One region of the Arthrobacter sp. NPDC057388 genome, then DNA from elsewhere that is predicted to be linked to it. Evidence: riboswitches for the same ligand, from Rfam matches in the RefSeq annotation. Region 1 holds a riboswitch; the other holds the start of a gene.
The links. A riboswitch is a leader RNA that binds a small molecule or an ion and turns the genes downstream of it on or off. The one in region 1 is predicted to bind S-adenosylmethionine.

Region 1 (7,079 bases):
GGTCAGGAACGCGGCGATGATGCCGTCCAGCTCAGTGCCGGCGTTGGGGAAGAAGGTCTTGCCAAAGACCAGGGTGGCGGCAGATGCGTAGAGGAAGAACTCGTACCACTCCACGACGGTGCCGGCCATTGAGGCCGTAACCACCTTCTTGAGGCCTGAGGCCTTTACGTCGGTTTCCTCTGCGCGCCTGACGGCGGAGCTTTCCGTACTCATTGCGAACTCCTTCGGCGTCGTCGTCGACACCACGGGGACCAGTCGATGGCGGTCGGGTGTGATGCGCACCACGAACGCCGGATTCAACGAGTATGGTCTGCCTGCGACGCAAGCTCAACGCCAAATAGTGCAGGGCGCATCTGCATAAATGCACACGCACAGGCGCATCACAGCCGCCGGTCGGCCATATCCGGCCGGGCCACCCTGTCCGGAGTCAGTTCAGGAAGTGGGCCCTGAGCTGGGCGTTCAGCTGGCCGATCTCCGTGAGGAAGCCGTCATGGCCGATCGGCGAATCGATCATGTGCACCTCCACGTTCCCGGGGAGCGCCTCGGCAAGTTCCAGCGACTGGGCGGGAAAGTACAGCCGGTCTGTCTCCACGGCCGCCACGAAGAAGTCGGCGGTGGCCCGCGACAGGGCCTCCTCCAGCGTCCCCCGCCCCCGGGTGACGTCATGGCTCATGAGCGCTTCCGTCAGGGCGATGTAGCTGTTGGCGTCGAAGCGCCGGACCAGCTTGTTGCCCTGGTGGTCCAGGTAGCTCTCCACCTGGTAGCGGCCGCGTCCTCCCAGGGCCTCCGCCTGCAGCGGCTCCTCAGCCGCCTGGGCGTTCCTGCCGAAGCGGAAATCGAGCTCGTAGGCGGAGCGGTAGGTGATGTGGGCGATCCGCCGGGCGAGTGCCAGGCCCTCCGCGGGTTCCGCACCGCCGTAGTAGTCTCCGCCGTTGAAGTGGCGGTCCTGGCGGATGGCAAGTGTCTGGGCCTGGGCGAAGGCGATCTGCTCGGCCGTGCTCCTGGCCCCGACGGCGATGACACCGCAGCGGCGAACCCGCTCCGGGAAAGTGACGGCCCATTCCAGGGCGCGCGCCCCGCCCATGGATCCGCCCACCACGGCGTGCCAGCTGCCGATCCCGAGCTGGTCAGCGAGCCTGGCCTCGGCAACGGTGGAGTCCCGGAGCGTCACCAGCGGAAAACGCGAGCCCCAGGGCTTGCCGTCCGGGGCGGGCGACGACGGCCCGGTGGACCCGTAGCAGCCGCCCAGGATGTTGATGGAAATGACGAAGAACTTGTTGGTGTCCGCAGGCGCGCCAGGACCGGCGAGCTGTTCCCACCAGCCTTCCTCGTCCCCGGCGCCGCGCGTCACGTGCGTGCTGCCGGTCAGGGCGTGCTGGACGAGGATCGCATTGGAGCCGTCCTCGTTGAGCGTTCCCCAGGTTTCATAGGCGAGGGTCACATCCGGCAGGAAGCCTCCGGCTTCCAGTTCCAGGCTGCCGATGTTGCGGTACTGGACAGTGCCATCCAGGGCAGAGCCTTCAGGGGCCGTGCCGGCCGGAGCGTCGGTGTGGCTGACAGAAATCGTCACAGGTAAACCTCTTCTACGCGCTTGCCCGCCGTCAGCAGACCGGCAGGCCAGGTCTTCACCCGGGGCACCCCACCGCGGAAGGAGGGTTGCCGGCCAGCAAGCCGGGGCTGTCGCTGGCACTCATGACCTGTTGCCAGTGTACGAAACAGGCGCACGCCTGCGCGAAGAATGTGACGGCTGTGTGACTCCCCGCCCCTCGCCGGCGGGAGATGGGGCGGGAATCACAGGGCCAGCCAGGTCCGTCAGGCGCCTTTCGCGGCGCGGAACCCGGCGTCGAGATCGGCAAGGATGTCGTCAATGTGCTCCAGGCCTACCGACAGCCTGACCAGCCCCGGGGCGACCCCGGCCACGTCCTGCTGTTCCGGGGTCAGCTGGCTGTGCGTGGTCGACGCCGGATGGATGACAAGGGAGCGGACGTCACCAATGTTCGCCACGTGGGAGTGCAGTTCCAGTGCATTAACGAAGCGCTTGCCGGCCTCGGCGCCGCCGGCCACGGTAAAGGCCACCACCGCGCCGGTGCCTTTGGGCCCGTATTTCAGGCCGCGCTCATACCAGGGGCTGGACGGCAGGCCGGCGTAGGCCACGGACTCCACATCGTCCCGGGCTTCCAGCCAGCTCGCCACCGCCACCGCGTTGGCCACGTGGCGCTCCACGCGCAGGCTCAGAGTTTCCAGGCCCTGGGCGATGAGGAAGGCATTGAACGGGGACACCGCCGAGCCCAGGTCGCGGAGCAGCTGGACCCTCGCCTTGAGGATGTAGGACAGGTTGGCGCCCAGCGCACCGGCCGCGCCGAGATCACGGGCGTAGACGAGCCCGTTGTACGTGGGGTCCGGGGCGTTGAAGCCCGGGAACCGATGCGGATCCTTGCCGAAGTCGAAGTTTCCCGAATCCACGATGACGCCGGCTATGGCGGCGCCGTGCCCGCCCAGGTACTTGGTGGCCGAGTGCACCACGATGTCCGCGCCCCATTCAAGCGGCCTGATGAGGTAGGGGGTGGAGAGGGTGTTGTCCACGATGAGCGGCACGCCGGCCTCATGCGCAGCCCGGGAGACGCCTTCGATGTCCAGGACGTCCTGCCGGGGGTTGGACACCACCTCGGCGAAGAACAGCTTGGTGTTCGGCTGCACGGCATCGCGCCACTGCTGCAGGTCATCGGGATCGGCAACGAACGTGACGGAAACGCCGAATTTCTTCAGCGTGTGCGCGAGCAGGTTGTAGGTGCCGCCGTAGAGGCTTGGACTGGCCACCACATGGTCGCCGGCCTCGGCGATGTTGAGGATGGCATAGGTTTCTGCGGCCTGGCCCGAGCTCAGGAGCAGCGCGGCGAGCCCGCCCTCCAGGCTGGCGATCCGCTGTTCGACGGCGTCCTGGGTGGGGTTGCCGATCCGGGTATAGATGGGCGCGATCTCCGCGAGCGCGAAGCGGTCGGCTGCGCTTTCGGCGCTGGGGAAGACAAACGAGGTCGTCTGGTAGATCGGCAGCGACCGGGCGCCGGTGGCGCCGTCCGGCACCTGGCCGGCGTGGATCTGGCGGGTTTCGAATGACCATGCGTTGGACATGCAGGCTCCTGAGGCTAAAGGGGCGTGTGCTGTCCCGGCACAGGCCCGCGCTTGCCGCCCGGCGGACGCCGCGCGGCCAGGTCTTCACCCGGGGCACCCCGCCGCGGCGGAGGGTTGCCGGCCAGCGGGCCGGGGCCTTTTTCGCTGGCACTCATGACCTGCGATCAGTGTAGGAACAGCCCTACTTCGCGCACAGCTTTGTGAAGAATTTCGTCAAAAGCTGGACATTTCGTTAAGTTAGGGCACCCTAAGCTGAGAGCCCCGTCACAAAGTGCCAAGATGAGGGCATGCGCATGGATCACGTCTCTTACGCCTGTGAACACGATGGCCTCGCGGCCACCACCGAACGTATCTCCTCCGCCCTCGGCGTCGAAGCCGTAAAGGGCGGAGTGCACCCCCGGTTTGGAACCCGGAACATGATCATTCCGCTGGCCGGCCACAAGTACCTTGAGGTCGTTGAGGTCCTGGACCACCCGGCGTCGGACAAGGCGCCCTTCGGCCAGGCCGTCCGGGCCCGGTCCGCAGCGGGCGGCGGCTGGATGGGCTGGTGCGTCGAAGTTGACGACCTCGCCCCGTTCGAGGAACGCCTCGGCCGCTCCGCGGTCAACGGCAACCGCAAGTTCCCCGACGGCCGCGAACTTATCTGGAAGCAGATCGGCATCCTGGGGCTCATCGCCGACCCCCAGGTTCCGTACATGCTGAAGTGGGAAGGCGATCCGGGCCTGCACCCGTCCAACGCCTATGACAGCAATGTGAAGATGTCCAGCCTCACGATTGCGGGCTCTGCCGAGCGCGTGACCGAATGGCTCGGCGAGCCCGTGGAACGGCCGCTGGAGGACGTCGCCGTGAACTGGGTGGCACCGCACGGTACGCCGGGCATCCTCTCCGTCACGTTCGAAACCGCAGCGGGCGCCGTCACCATCTGACGCGCTTCCTGCCCTTCTCTTCGGCCGCCATCAGCGGGTGCCAACGACGCCACCCGCCGATGGCGGCCGAATCATTTTTAAGGGCTGAGTGCTAGCCGAGTCCGACGGCCTTGCCGAACAGGCTGAACCCGACGAAGGCCACGATGTCCAATAGCGCGTGCGCGATGACGAGCGGCATGACCCTTCGGGTCCTGGTGTAGACCCAGGCGAAGACCACGCCCATAATGGCGTTTCCGATGAACGGCCCGAACCCCTGGTACAGGTGGTAGCTGCCACGGAGCATCGAGGAGACAAAGATGGCCACGGGCATGGACCAGCCGAACTTGCCGAACCTGTCCAGCAGGTAGCCCACCACAATGACTTCCTCCACGATCGCGTGGCGGACGGCGGACAGGATCAGCACCGGCACGGTCCACCAGTAGGCGTCCAGGCCGCTGGGGATGATCGCGGTCGTGATGCCCAATGCACGTCCGGCGGCGTAAAGGCCCAGCGAGGGAACTCCGATCAGGGCGGCCAGCCCGAACCCCTGCAGCAGGTCTTTTCCGGGCCGGGCAAAGTTGAAGCCCAGCTTCCGGAAGGCGGAGCCGGCGTCCTGCCCGAGCCCGGCCTTCGCCTGGCGCTGGTCGGTCAGGAAGTAGATCACCAGCAGGACCGGCACCAGGGCGAAGATGATGTCCAGCAGCTGGTAGGTCAGGTCGAAGTATTCACGGGCGCTCTGCGATCTGTTGAGCGTGGACGTCCCCTGCGCCAGCGGCGCCTGGGTCATCTTGTCCAGCAGCTGCACCACCGAGTAGACGGCGGACTGTCCCAGCGAGAGGCCAAGGACAATCCAGACTTCGAACCGCAGCCGGCGGCGGGAAGGAACCAACATATTCCTATCTTGCCTGCACCGGCTGGTACTTTCCTGTCAGCCCTCCCCTGCCTGCCGCCGTCGGACGTTCCCGCGCGGCCCGTCGGTACCGGTCCGGCTGCACAGTGATCCCGTGCGGGCCAGTGACCCTATGCTGGGGAGCTATGAGCGCTCCCGGGAAAATCATCATGATCCGGCACGGCCAGTCGGCCGCCAACGCGGACACCTCCATCTACAACAGGGTGCCCGATTACCGCATTCCGCTGACGGAGCTTGGGCTGGAGCAGGCGAGGGCCGCCGGGGAACGCGTCCGCCGCGAGCTGGACGGCAGGCAGGTGAGCGTCTATGTGTCACCGTACCTGCGCGCCTACCAGACCCTTGAGGCGCTGAATCTGGGTTCCCTGACGGAACGGGTGATCGAGGAACCGCGGCTGCGCGAACAGGACTGGGCCAACTTCCAGATCTCCGGGGACATCGAGGACCAGAAGGAGCTCCGCAACGCCTATGGCCATTTCTTCTACCGCTTCCGTGACGGCGAGTCCGGTTCCGACGTCTACGACCGGATCTCGTCCTTCATGGAGACCCTGTACCGGCACTGGTCCAAGCCCGGCTACTCCCCCAACACCCTGCTGGTCACGCACGGGCTGACCATGCGCCTGTTCTGCATGCGCTGGTTCCACTGGTCCGTGGAGTATTTCGAGTCGCTGAACAACCCGGAAAACGCGGAGATTCGCATGCTGGTACGCAACAGTGCGGGCAAGTATGAGCTCGATACCCCCTTCACCCAATGGGTGGACCGGAGGGTTGACGAGACAGTGCTGGACGCCCCGCCGGTGATCTTCTGAAGCTGCCGGGCTAGCTGCCGGCGACGATCACTTCAGTGCCGCGCGCCTCGAACGCGGCCTTGTCCGCCGGGGAGATGCCGGAGTCGGTAATGAGCCGGGTGAAGTTGTAGCCGTCCATGGTGGCGAACGCCCGGCGGCCCACCTTGGAGGAGTCCGCGATCACGTAGGAGACGCTGGCACGGCTGGCCAGCAGGGCGTTGACTGTGGCCTCGGCCTCGCCGGTGTTGGTGGGACCCACCTCGGCGTCCACGCCGTTGACCCCGATGAAGGCGATGTCCAGCACCACCTTCTGCATGATGATGTCCGTGTACGGGCCAACGAGTTCATAGGACCGCGTGTTGAGGATGCCGCCGGTCACCATCACCTTGATGTTGGGCCGGACGGCAAGCTGGGAGGCGATGTTGATGGCATTGGTCACCACCGTGAGGGTGGGCTGGTTCGACGGCGAGTTGAGGTCTTCGCGGGTGGCCAGGATCTGCGCCAGGGCGGTGCTCGTGGTGCCGCCGCACAGCCCGATGACCATGCCCGGGGCGATGAGCGCCGAGGCGGCGAGGGCGATCTCCTGCTTTGCCACGGCGTGGTCGTCCCGGTTGTACCTGCCGGGAAGGTCGTAGGCCAGCGCGCCGGTGGTGGCGCCGCCGCGGGTGCGGGTCAGCAGCCGTCGTTTGGCCAGGCTGTCCAGGTCACGGCGGGCCGTTGCCGGCGAGACGCCCAGCCGGGTGACGATCTCCTCCACTTCCACCTGGCCGGCTTCGGCAAGGAGATCGAGGATGGCCGTCAGTCGGTCGGTGCGGGTCATGCGTGGCCTTTCACATTCAAAAACCGTCACAAGAAATGACGTTTCCTGATTGTATCAGACCTCTTATGATCATTTTCCGTCACCCTGGATTCGAGGGGCCGGCTTCCGAACGCCCCGGCTGACACTACCGTGCCCGCGCACCTGCGCGCCAAACGGCGTGGGTGAGCGGCATGCCGGGCCGGTAGGCGAGGTGCGTGGCGGAGGGGGCATTGAGGATGTGCAGGTCCGCGCGGTGTCCGACGGCGATCGAGCCCACCGCACGTTCGCCGTCGACGTCGTTTCCGGACTCGCGCTGCAGGGCCAGGGCACCGCCGTACGTTGCCGCCCGCACCGCTTCGTGGACGCTCAGGCCCATCTGGAGGACGGCGGTGGTGACGCAAAAGGACATGGAGCTCGTGTAGGACGTGCCCGGATTGCAGTTGGATGCCAGGGCCACAGGGACGCCCGCGTCCAGCAGCTGCCGTCCGGGGGCGAGCGGCTGGCGGGTGGAGAGGTCGCACGCCGGCAGGCAGGTGGCCACAGTTCCCCGG
Region 2 (7,079 bases), on a different contig from region 1:
TCGATGGCCGCCTGCACCACCTCGCGGGACAGGCCCACGAGTTCGAGGGCTTCCGCGCTGAGCACCACCTCCACGGAAGGATCGGCCGCCGCGGCGGCGACGTCCTCGGCACGGATATGGGCCGTGCCGATCAGGAAGGTGCCGCGGCGGACGCCCGGCACCAGAACGTGGTTCGCGTCGGCCCCGGCCATGGCGCTAGAAGTCCAGCAGGTTCCGGCGGAAGCCGCCGTTGCCGTAGCCCGTCCGGAGCAGTCCCCGCCTGCGCAGCACCGGCGCCAGCCTGTCCAGCACGCCGTGGATGGTGGCGGGGTCCACGAAGCCGGAGAAGAGGAATCCGTCGCCGCCCACTGCGGCCCCGGTTTCCTCGAGGTAGTCGGCGATCTCCTCGGCCGTGCCGATAATGCTGTCGCCTGCGCCGCCGCTGCGCGCCTGCAGGATCTGCCGCAGGGTGGAACCCGGCGGCGCCGCCTTGGAGAAGTGCTCCAGGGTTCCCTGGTTGCTGTTGGTGCTGAGCTCGGGAAGCGGCTCATCAAGGTCGAACTGCTTGAAGTCGATGACGGAGAGGTAGGAGATGGAGTTGAGCTGGCTGTCGATGTCCCGCTGCGTGAGTTCCCGGCGCGCGGCGCGCAGTTCCTCCGCCTCCGCCGTGGAACCGGTCACCGTCGGTTTGAGCACGAAGAGCACCTTGACGTCGTCGGGGTTCCGGCCCGCCGCAGCGGCCTCGGCGCGGATGGAGTCGCGGTACGCCTTCATGCCGTCCACGCCGCGGGCCAGGGCGATGGCAACATCCGCGTTCGCGCCCGCGAACGCCTTGCCCCGCGGGGATGCCCCGGCCTGCACCAGCACCGGTTCCTCCGGCAGCGGTGCCGTGTTCAGCGGTCCCCGGACCTTGAAGAACTCCCCGTCGTGGTGGATGGGGCGGACCTTCGTGTGGTCGGCGAAGATGCCGGCCTGGGCGTCCTCGAGGATGGCGTCCGGTTCCCAGCTGCGCCAGAGCTTGCGGACCACGTCCACGAACTCCTCGGCCTTCTCGTACCGGAGGTCGTGCTCGATCTGCTGGTCCAGTCCATAGTTCTGCGCGGCCAGGTCACTCCCGGAGGTCACGACGTTCCAGCAGCTGGCCGTTGGAAAAATGCTGGAGCGTGGCCAGCAGCCGGGCCGCGGTGAAGGGCGGATAGAAGGAGGCGCTGATGGTGGGCACGATGCCCAGGTGCTCCGTGGCGGACAGCAGGTACGGCACCAGTGCCAGCGGATCGTGCTTCGGGGCGAAGGACGCCTGCGCCAGCGAGACCTCCGCGCTGCCGCCATAGGTGTCGGGGACAGTGAGCGAATCCTCGATGATGAACAGGTCCAGCCCGGCCCGCTCGAACTCGCGGACCGCGTGCTGGTAGGGGGCGGGCTTCTTCCAGTCGTAGCCGATTCCGTAGCCGGGCGTCCCCCAGCCCTGGACCCCGAAGCCGTGGCCCACAAACCATCCAAAGTGCAGCATGGAAGTGACTGTATGCGCGGTCGAATCATTCACTGCGGCCTAGTTTCATCCGGCGTTACGGCGGGTCATCTCCCCGTCATTATCCTCCCGGCCGGGGGCTTTGTAACGGCAACGCCGGGCAACCCGGACGGTTCCGTGGATCAGGGAAGCCGCGGGGTCCGTTACGGAAGATGACGGCGGCGGCGGTGCGCGCCGCCGTCGTCAGTGTTACTTTTTTCGGGAGTAATGAGTACCGGCGTTAAGCCCTGACTGGCCGGTCGGCAACCCTCCTTCCACGGCGGGGTGCCTCAGGTGAATACTCGGCATATCGACCACTTCGAGCTGCAAGCGTGAGAAAAGGAGATCCGTCGTGTCAGACGCCCCGGCCGTTGCAACGCTGCCGTCCCAGCAGGATAAACCTGAGGAAAAGCTGTCCTACCGCCTCGTCACGGGCCCCGACGACCGGGCTTTCTGTGAGCGCATCTCAGCAGCCCTGGCCGAAGGCTACGTGCTGCATGGCAGCCCGGCGGCCACCTTCAACGGCACCACCGTCATCGTGGCCCAGGCCCTCATCCTGCCGGCCGCCATCGCCAGCGCGGATGCCGCCGTCGCCACCGCCGTTGACCGGCTGGACTCCGACGAGGACCTCAGCGCGGAAGTTTACGAGGGCCACGCATGAGCTATGCCGGAGACCTCACCCCGCAGGACGCATGGGCCAAGCTTGAGGAGGGCGCCATCCTGGTGGACGTGCGCACCGAGGGCGAATGGGCGCACATCGGCATTCCTGACACGAAAGCCACGGACAACGACCCCCTTTTCATCCAGTGGACCTTTCCCGGCGGCATTCCCAATCCGGAGTTCGTTGACCAGCTGAAGCAGCAGGCCCCCGAGGACGCCGGGGTGGAGCTGGTCTTCCTGTGCCGTTCCGGCCAGCGCTCCATCGCTGCCGCCATTGCCGCCACGCAGGCCGGTTTCACGGCCTACAACGTGCTCGAAGGTTTCGAGGGCGAGCCGGACCGCTATGGCGAGCGCACCGTGAACGGCTGGAAGAACCGCGGCCTGCCGACGAACCTGGGAAAGAACTAAGTTGACCTTTAATCACGACGCCGCCGGCTGGAGCCCCGATACCCAGGCCGTCCGCGGCGGGCTGGACCGCACCAATTTCCAGGAGACCACCGAGCCTGTCTTCCTGAACTCCGGGTTTGTCTACGAGTCTGCCGCCGCCGCGGAGCGGGCTTTCACCGGCGAAGATGAGCGCTTTGTCTACTCGCGTTACGGCAACCCGTCAGTGGCCACCTTCCAGGAGCGGCTCCGCCTGCTTGAAGGCACCGAGGCGTGCTTTGCGACGGCGTCCGGCATGTCCGCGGTCTTCACCGCCCTGGGCGCCCTGCTCGGCGCCGGGGACCGCGTGGTCGCCGCCCGTTCCCTGTTCGGCTCCTGCTTTGTCATCCTCAATGAAATCCTGCCGCGGTGGGGCGTGGAGACGGTGTTCGTGGATGGCCCGGACCTGGATCAGTGGCGCGAGGCCCTCTCGGTGCCCACCACTGCCGTCTTCTTCGAATCCCCGTCCAACCCGATGCAGGAGATCGTGGACATCGCGGCGGTCAGCGAACTCGCCCACGCCGCCGGCGCCAAGGTGGTGGCGGACAACGTCTTTGCCACGCCGCTGCTGCAGCGCTGCGGGGACCTCGGCGCGGACGTGGTCGTCTACTCCGGCACCAAGCACATCGACGGCCAGGGCCGGGTGATGGGCGGGGCAATCCTGGGCACCAAGGAGTTCATCGACGGTCCGGTCAAGCAGCTCATGCGGCACACCGGCCCGGCGCTCTCCTCGTTCAACGCCTGGGTCCTCACCAAAGGCCTGGAGACCATGTCCCTGCGCGTGAACCACTCCTCCGCCACCGCGCTGCGGCTGGCCGAATGGCTGGAAACCCAGCCCGCCGTCAACTGGGTGAAGTACCCGCTGCTCAAGTCCCACCCACAGTATGACCTGGCGGCCCGGCAGATGAAGGCCGGCGGCACCGTCCTCACGCTGGAACTTGCGACGACCGCCGGCCAGTCGGGCAAGGAAGCCGCCTTTGCACTGCTGGACGCCCTGAAGATCATCGATATCTCCAACAACCTGGGCGACGCCAAATCCCTCATCACCCACCCCGCGACCACGACCCACCGGGCCATGGGACCGGAAGGACGTGCCGCAATCGGGCTCAGCGACGGGGTGGTGCGGCTGTCCGTCGGCCTGGAGGATGCAGATGACCTCATTGCCGACCTGGAGCAGGCGCTCAAACAGATCTGACGTTACTTCCGATCGCGGGCTGTTAATTTCCGTTTCCCTGCACGTCCTGCCGTTTCGGGTGTCCTTGAGAACGGAACCCCGGCACGCTTTAGTGGGTGGACAGGCAGGGTTTACCCAGGGTTTACATGGACGGTCTTGTAGGCTCCATGTGCACTGGGCAGACTCGAATAACACTGATGAGCCGATGAAACCCCTGTCGGCTCACCCCCCATTCAAGGACAGACGCAGCGATGCGTTCGGGGCCGCGGCCGCGAAGACGCTGCGCGCAGCCTCCCTGACCGGAAGGAACGTCATGGCCGGAGTATTCGAAGTTTTTGTTGACGCTGAGTCCCAGTACCGTTTCCGGCTGGTGGCTCCCAATGGAACCGTGCTGGCCATCTCCGCTCCTTTCGAGGACAAGCGTGCGGCGGCCGCAGGGATCGCCGACGTCCGCGAATGCGCCGGGACGGGGCTCATCACGGACCTCTCACCAGCAGCACCAAAGGTCCAGGAAGCCTCCACGGCGGTTCCCGCACCGGTGCCGGCCCAGGCGCTTTCGACGCGGCCGGACCACGGCCGGCAGGGGTTCGGCAAGAGGCGCACGCCGGCGGAAGCCTCAGGCACCAGGAGCGCGGCGCACTGGAGGCCCTCAGCCCCAGCGGCCCCCGTCCGCTGGACCGGCGCTGCCTAGCCGCGCTGTCTTTTGGGGCCGCCGCTCAGGGGCTGATGATGACCAGGCGGACGTCGACGTCATCCCCTGCCGATATGCCGGCCGCGGCCCGCACGGCCCGCTTGACCGGCAGCAGGTAGGAACCGCTGCCGGCGTCGGGAAAGATCGAGGTCTGCCAGTGCTCGCCGGCGATGTCTGCCGCCACCTTGACCGAGCCGAACCCTTTCCGGAAGCCCGCGAACTCCTCGCGGATCTCCTCCGCAATGTCCACCGGCAACGTAATGAAGTGCCAGGCGGACTCGCCCGGATACAGCCACAAGGGGGCCCTGAACTCGTAAGACTCGCTCACGAGGCGAGTATTGCACGGCGTAACAGCCGCCGGAACAGTTTTACTTAGGTAAGCCTTAACTAATATCATCTTTCGGTGACCACGCAGCTTGATTTCGCGCGGGTGCCCTTCGCCGCCGATCTCGCGGGCCACGGGGACAGGCCTGCCATTCTTACAGACAATTTCACCCTCACCTACCGGGAACTTGCCGACAGGGTTGATGCCCTCGCGCTCCGCCTCGGCAGGCAGCGGCGCCTGGTGGCGCTGGCTGCGGCGAACGACGTCGACTCCCTGGTGGCCTACCTCGCCGCCCTGGCCGGCGGCCATCCGCTGATCCTGCTTCCGGAGGACAAGCCGGCGGCGCTGGAGTCGCTGGTGGCAGCGTACGACCCCGACGTCGTGCTGCGCTCCGCCAACGGGGAGACCCTGTTCGAGGAGCGCCGGGCCGGCACCCGGCATGAGCTCCATCCGGATCTCGCGCTTCTGCTGAGCACTTCCGGATCCACCGGCTCACCCAAGCTGGTGCGCCTCTCCGCCGCCAATCTGCAGGCCAACGCCGAATCGATCGCCGAGTACCTGGGCATCGGCCCCGCAGACCGCGCCGCGACCACCCTGCCCATGTCCTACTGCTACGGGCTCTCCGTGATCAACAGCCATCTGCTGCGGGGAGCGGGTCTGGTCCTCACCGGCCTTTCCGTTGTTGACCCCTGTTTCTGGGAGCTGTTCCGTACCCGCGAAGCCACGGCGTTCGCGGCCGTGCCGTACACCTTTGAACTGCTGGAACGGGTGGGTTTCGCGGAGATGGACCTCCCCGCCCTGCGGTATGTCACGCAGGCCGGAGGCCGGCTGGCCCCCGAACGCGTCCGTGATTATGCCGATCTCGGCCACCGGAAGGGCTGGGACCTGTTCGTCATGTACGGCCAGACCGAGGCGACCGCCCGGATGGCCTACCTTCCGCCCGCGCTGGCCGCCGAGCATCCCGGTGCCATCGGCGTCCCGGTGCCGGGCGGCGCGTTCCGCATCGACCCGGTGCCGGGCCTGGAGCACGGCGAGCTCGTCTACACCGGGCCGAATGTAATGCTCGGCTATGCGGAGACCCCTGCGGACCTCGGTGCCGGCCGCGCAGTCCATGAACTCCGCACCGGCGACCTGGCCAGGCTGCACCCGGCCGGTGTCTATGAAGTGGTGGGGCGGCGCAGCCGGTTCGTCAAGATCGTCGGGCTCCGCGTGGACCTCGGCCAGGTGGAGCGCATCCTGGCCGACCTCGGCGTCCAGGCGGCAAGCGCGGGCACGGACCAGGGCCTCGTCGTCGCGGTCGAGGGCAGCCATGACACCCAGCTGCTATCGAAGGTCCTCGCGCAGGGCATCGGACTGCCCCGTGCGGCACTGGAGCTGCACGCCGTCGAACACCTCCCCCGCCTGGCCACCGGCAAGGTGGACTATCCCGCGGTCCTGGCCCTCGGGGCGCAGGCGGCGTCAGCGCCTGCGCCGGCAAGTGCCGGCGCAGCAGCACCCGACGACGTGCGGCGGATCTTCCGCGACACCTTCGAGCGCGAGGACATCGCCGACTCCGACACGTTCGTCTCGCTCGGCGGAGACTCGCTGTCCTACGTGGCCACTTCGGTCCGCCTGGAACAGCTGCTGGGCCATCTCCCCGCCGACTGGCACCTGACGCCGGTCGGCGACCTGGAAGACCGGCGGAACCGGAAAACCGGCGGGAAGATGCGGCGCTTCTTTGCCCCGCTCGAAACCAGCATCGTGCTCAGGGCCGTGGCGATCGTGCTCATCGTCAGCACCCACGTGGGGCTGATGAAATGGCCGGGCATGGCCCACGTGCTGATGGCCGTGGCGGGGTACAACTTCGCCCGGTTCCAGCTCAGCGGGGAACGGCTCCCCCGGTTCAGGCGCCAGCTCACCAGCCTCGCCAGGGTGGCACTGCCCAGCATGGCCTTCATCGGCGTGGCCTACCTGCTTACCGACAAATACACGATCGCCAATATCCTGCTCCTGAACTCCATCGTCGGCCCGGAAGAAGTGACCACACAGTGGCACTTCTGGTTCATCGAGGTGCTGCTCTACATCCTGCTGGGCATGACGGCCCTGCTGGCCATCCCCTGGGTGGACCGGGCGGAGCGGCGGTTCCCGCTGCTCTTCCCGCTTGCCCTCACCGGCCTGGCGCTGCTCTCGCGCTACGACATCGTTGATCCCGGCATTCCCCACCCGTCACCAACGCTGTGGCTGTTCGTCCTGGGCTGGGCCATGGCCCGGGCGCGGAGCATGGTGCAGAGGTGCGTGGTGTCACTCCTGGCGGTCCTCACGGTGCCGGGGTGCTTCTTCG

Region 2: it holds a riboswitch for S-adenosylmethionine, as region 1 does, so the genes downstream of both, ACFUTU_RS03405 (DUF1737 domain-containing protein) here and ACFUTU_RS05640 (bifunctional o-acetylhomoserine/o-acetylserine sulfhydrylase) in region 1, are expected to answer to the same signal.

What each region holds. Positions count from the first base shown of each region.
Region 1 covers NZ_JBHVBL010000007.1:130,643-137,721, reverse strand. Annotated here, with positions in the region: gene ACFUTU_RS05650 (MFS transporter) at 1-213, opposite strand, end outside; gene ACFUTU_RS05645 (homoserine O-acetyltransferase) at 428-1,570, opposite strand; SAM riboswitch class IV at 1,583-1,698, opposite strand; gene ACFUTU_RS05640 (bifunctional o-acetylhomoserine/o-acetylserine sulfhydrylase) at 1,813-3,129, opposite strand; SAM riboswitch class IV at 3,172-3,288, opposite strand; gene ACFUTU_RS05635 (VOC family protein) at 3,417-4,055, shown strand; gene ACFUTU_RS05630 (CPBP family intramembrane glutamic endopeptidase) at 4,147-4,926, opposite strand; gene ACFUTU_RS05625 (histidine phosphatase family protein) at 5,070-5,750, shown strand; gene ACFUTU_RS05620 (DeoR/GlpR family DNA-binding transcription regulator) at 5,761-6,549, opposite strand; gene hutI (imidazolonepropionase) at 6,674-7,079, opposite strand, start outside.
Region 2 covers NZ_JBHVBL010000004.1:124,534-131,612, forward strand. Annotated here, with positions in the region: gene ACFUTU_RS03390 (aromatic amino acid ammonia-lyase) at 1-191, opposite strand, end outside; gene ACFUTU_RS03395 (LLM class flavin-dependent oxidoreductase) at 196-1,104, opposite strand; gene ACFUTU_RS03400 (LLM class flavin-dependent oxidoreductase) at 1,088-1,522, opposite strand; SAM riboswitch class IV at 1,711-1,825, shown strand; gene ACFUTU_RS03405 (DUF1737 domain-containing protein) at 1,839-2,147, shown strand; gene ACFUTU_RS03410 (rhodanese-like domain-containing protein) at 2,144-2,554, shown strand; gene ACFUTU_RS03415 (O-succinylhomoserine sulfhydrylase) at 2,556-3,764, shown strand; gene ACFUTU_RS03420 (YegP family protein) at 4,057-4,434, shown strand; gene ACFUTU_RS03425 (DUF1905 domain-containing protein) at 4,460-4,762, opposite strand; gene ACFUTU_RS03430 (AMP-binding protein) at 4,838-7,079, shown strand, end outside.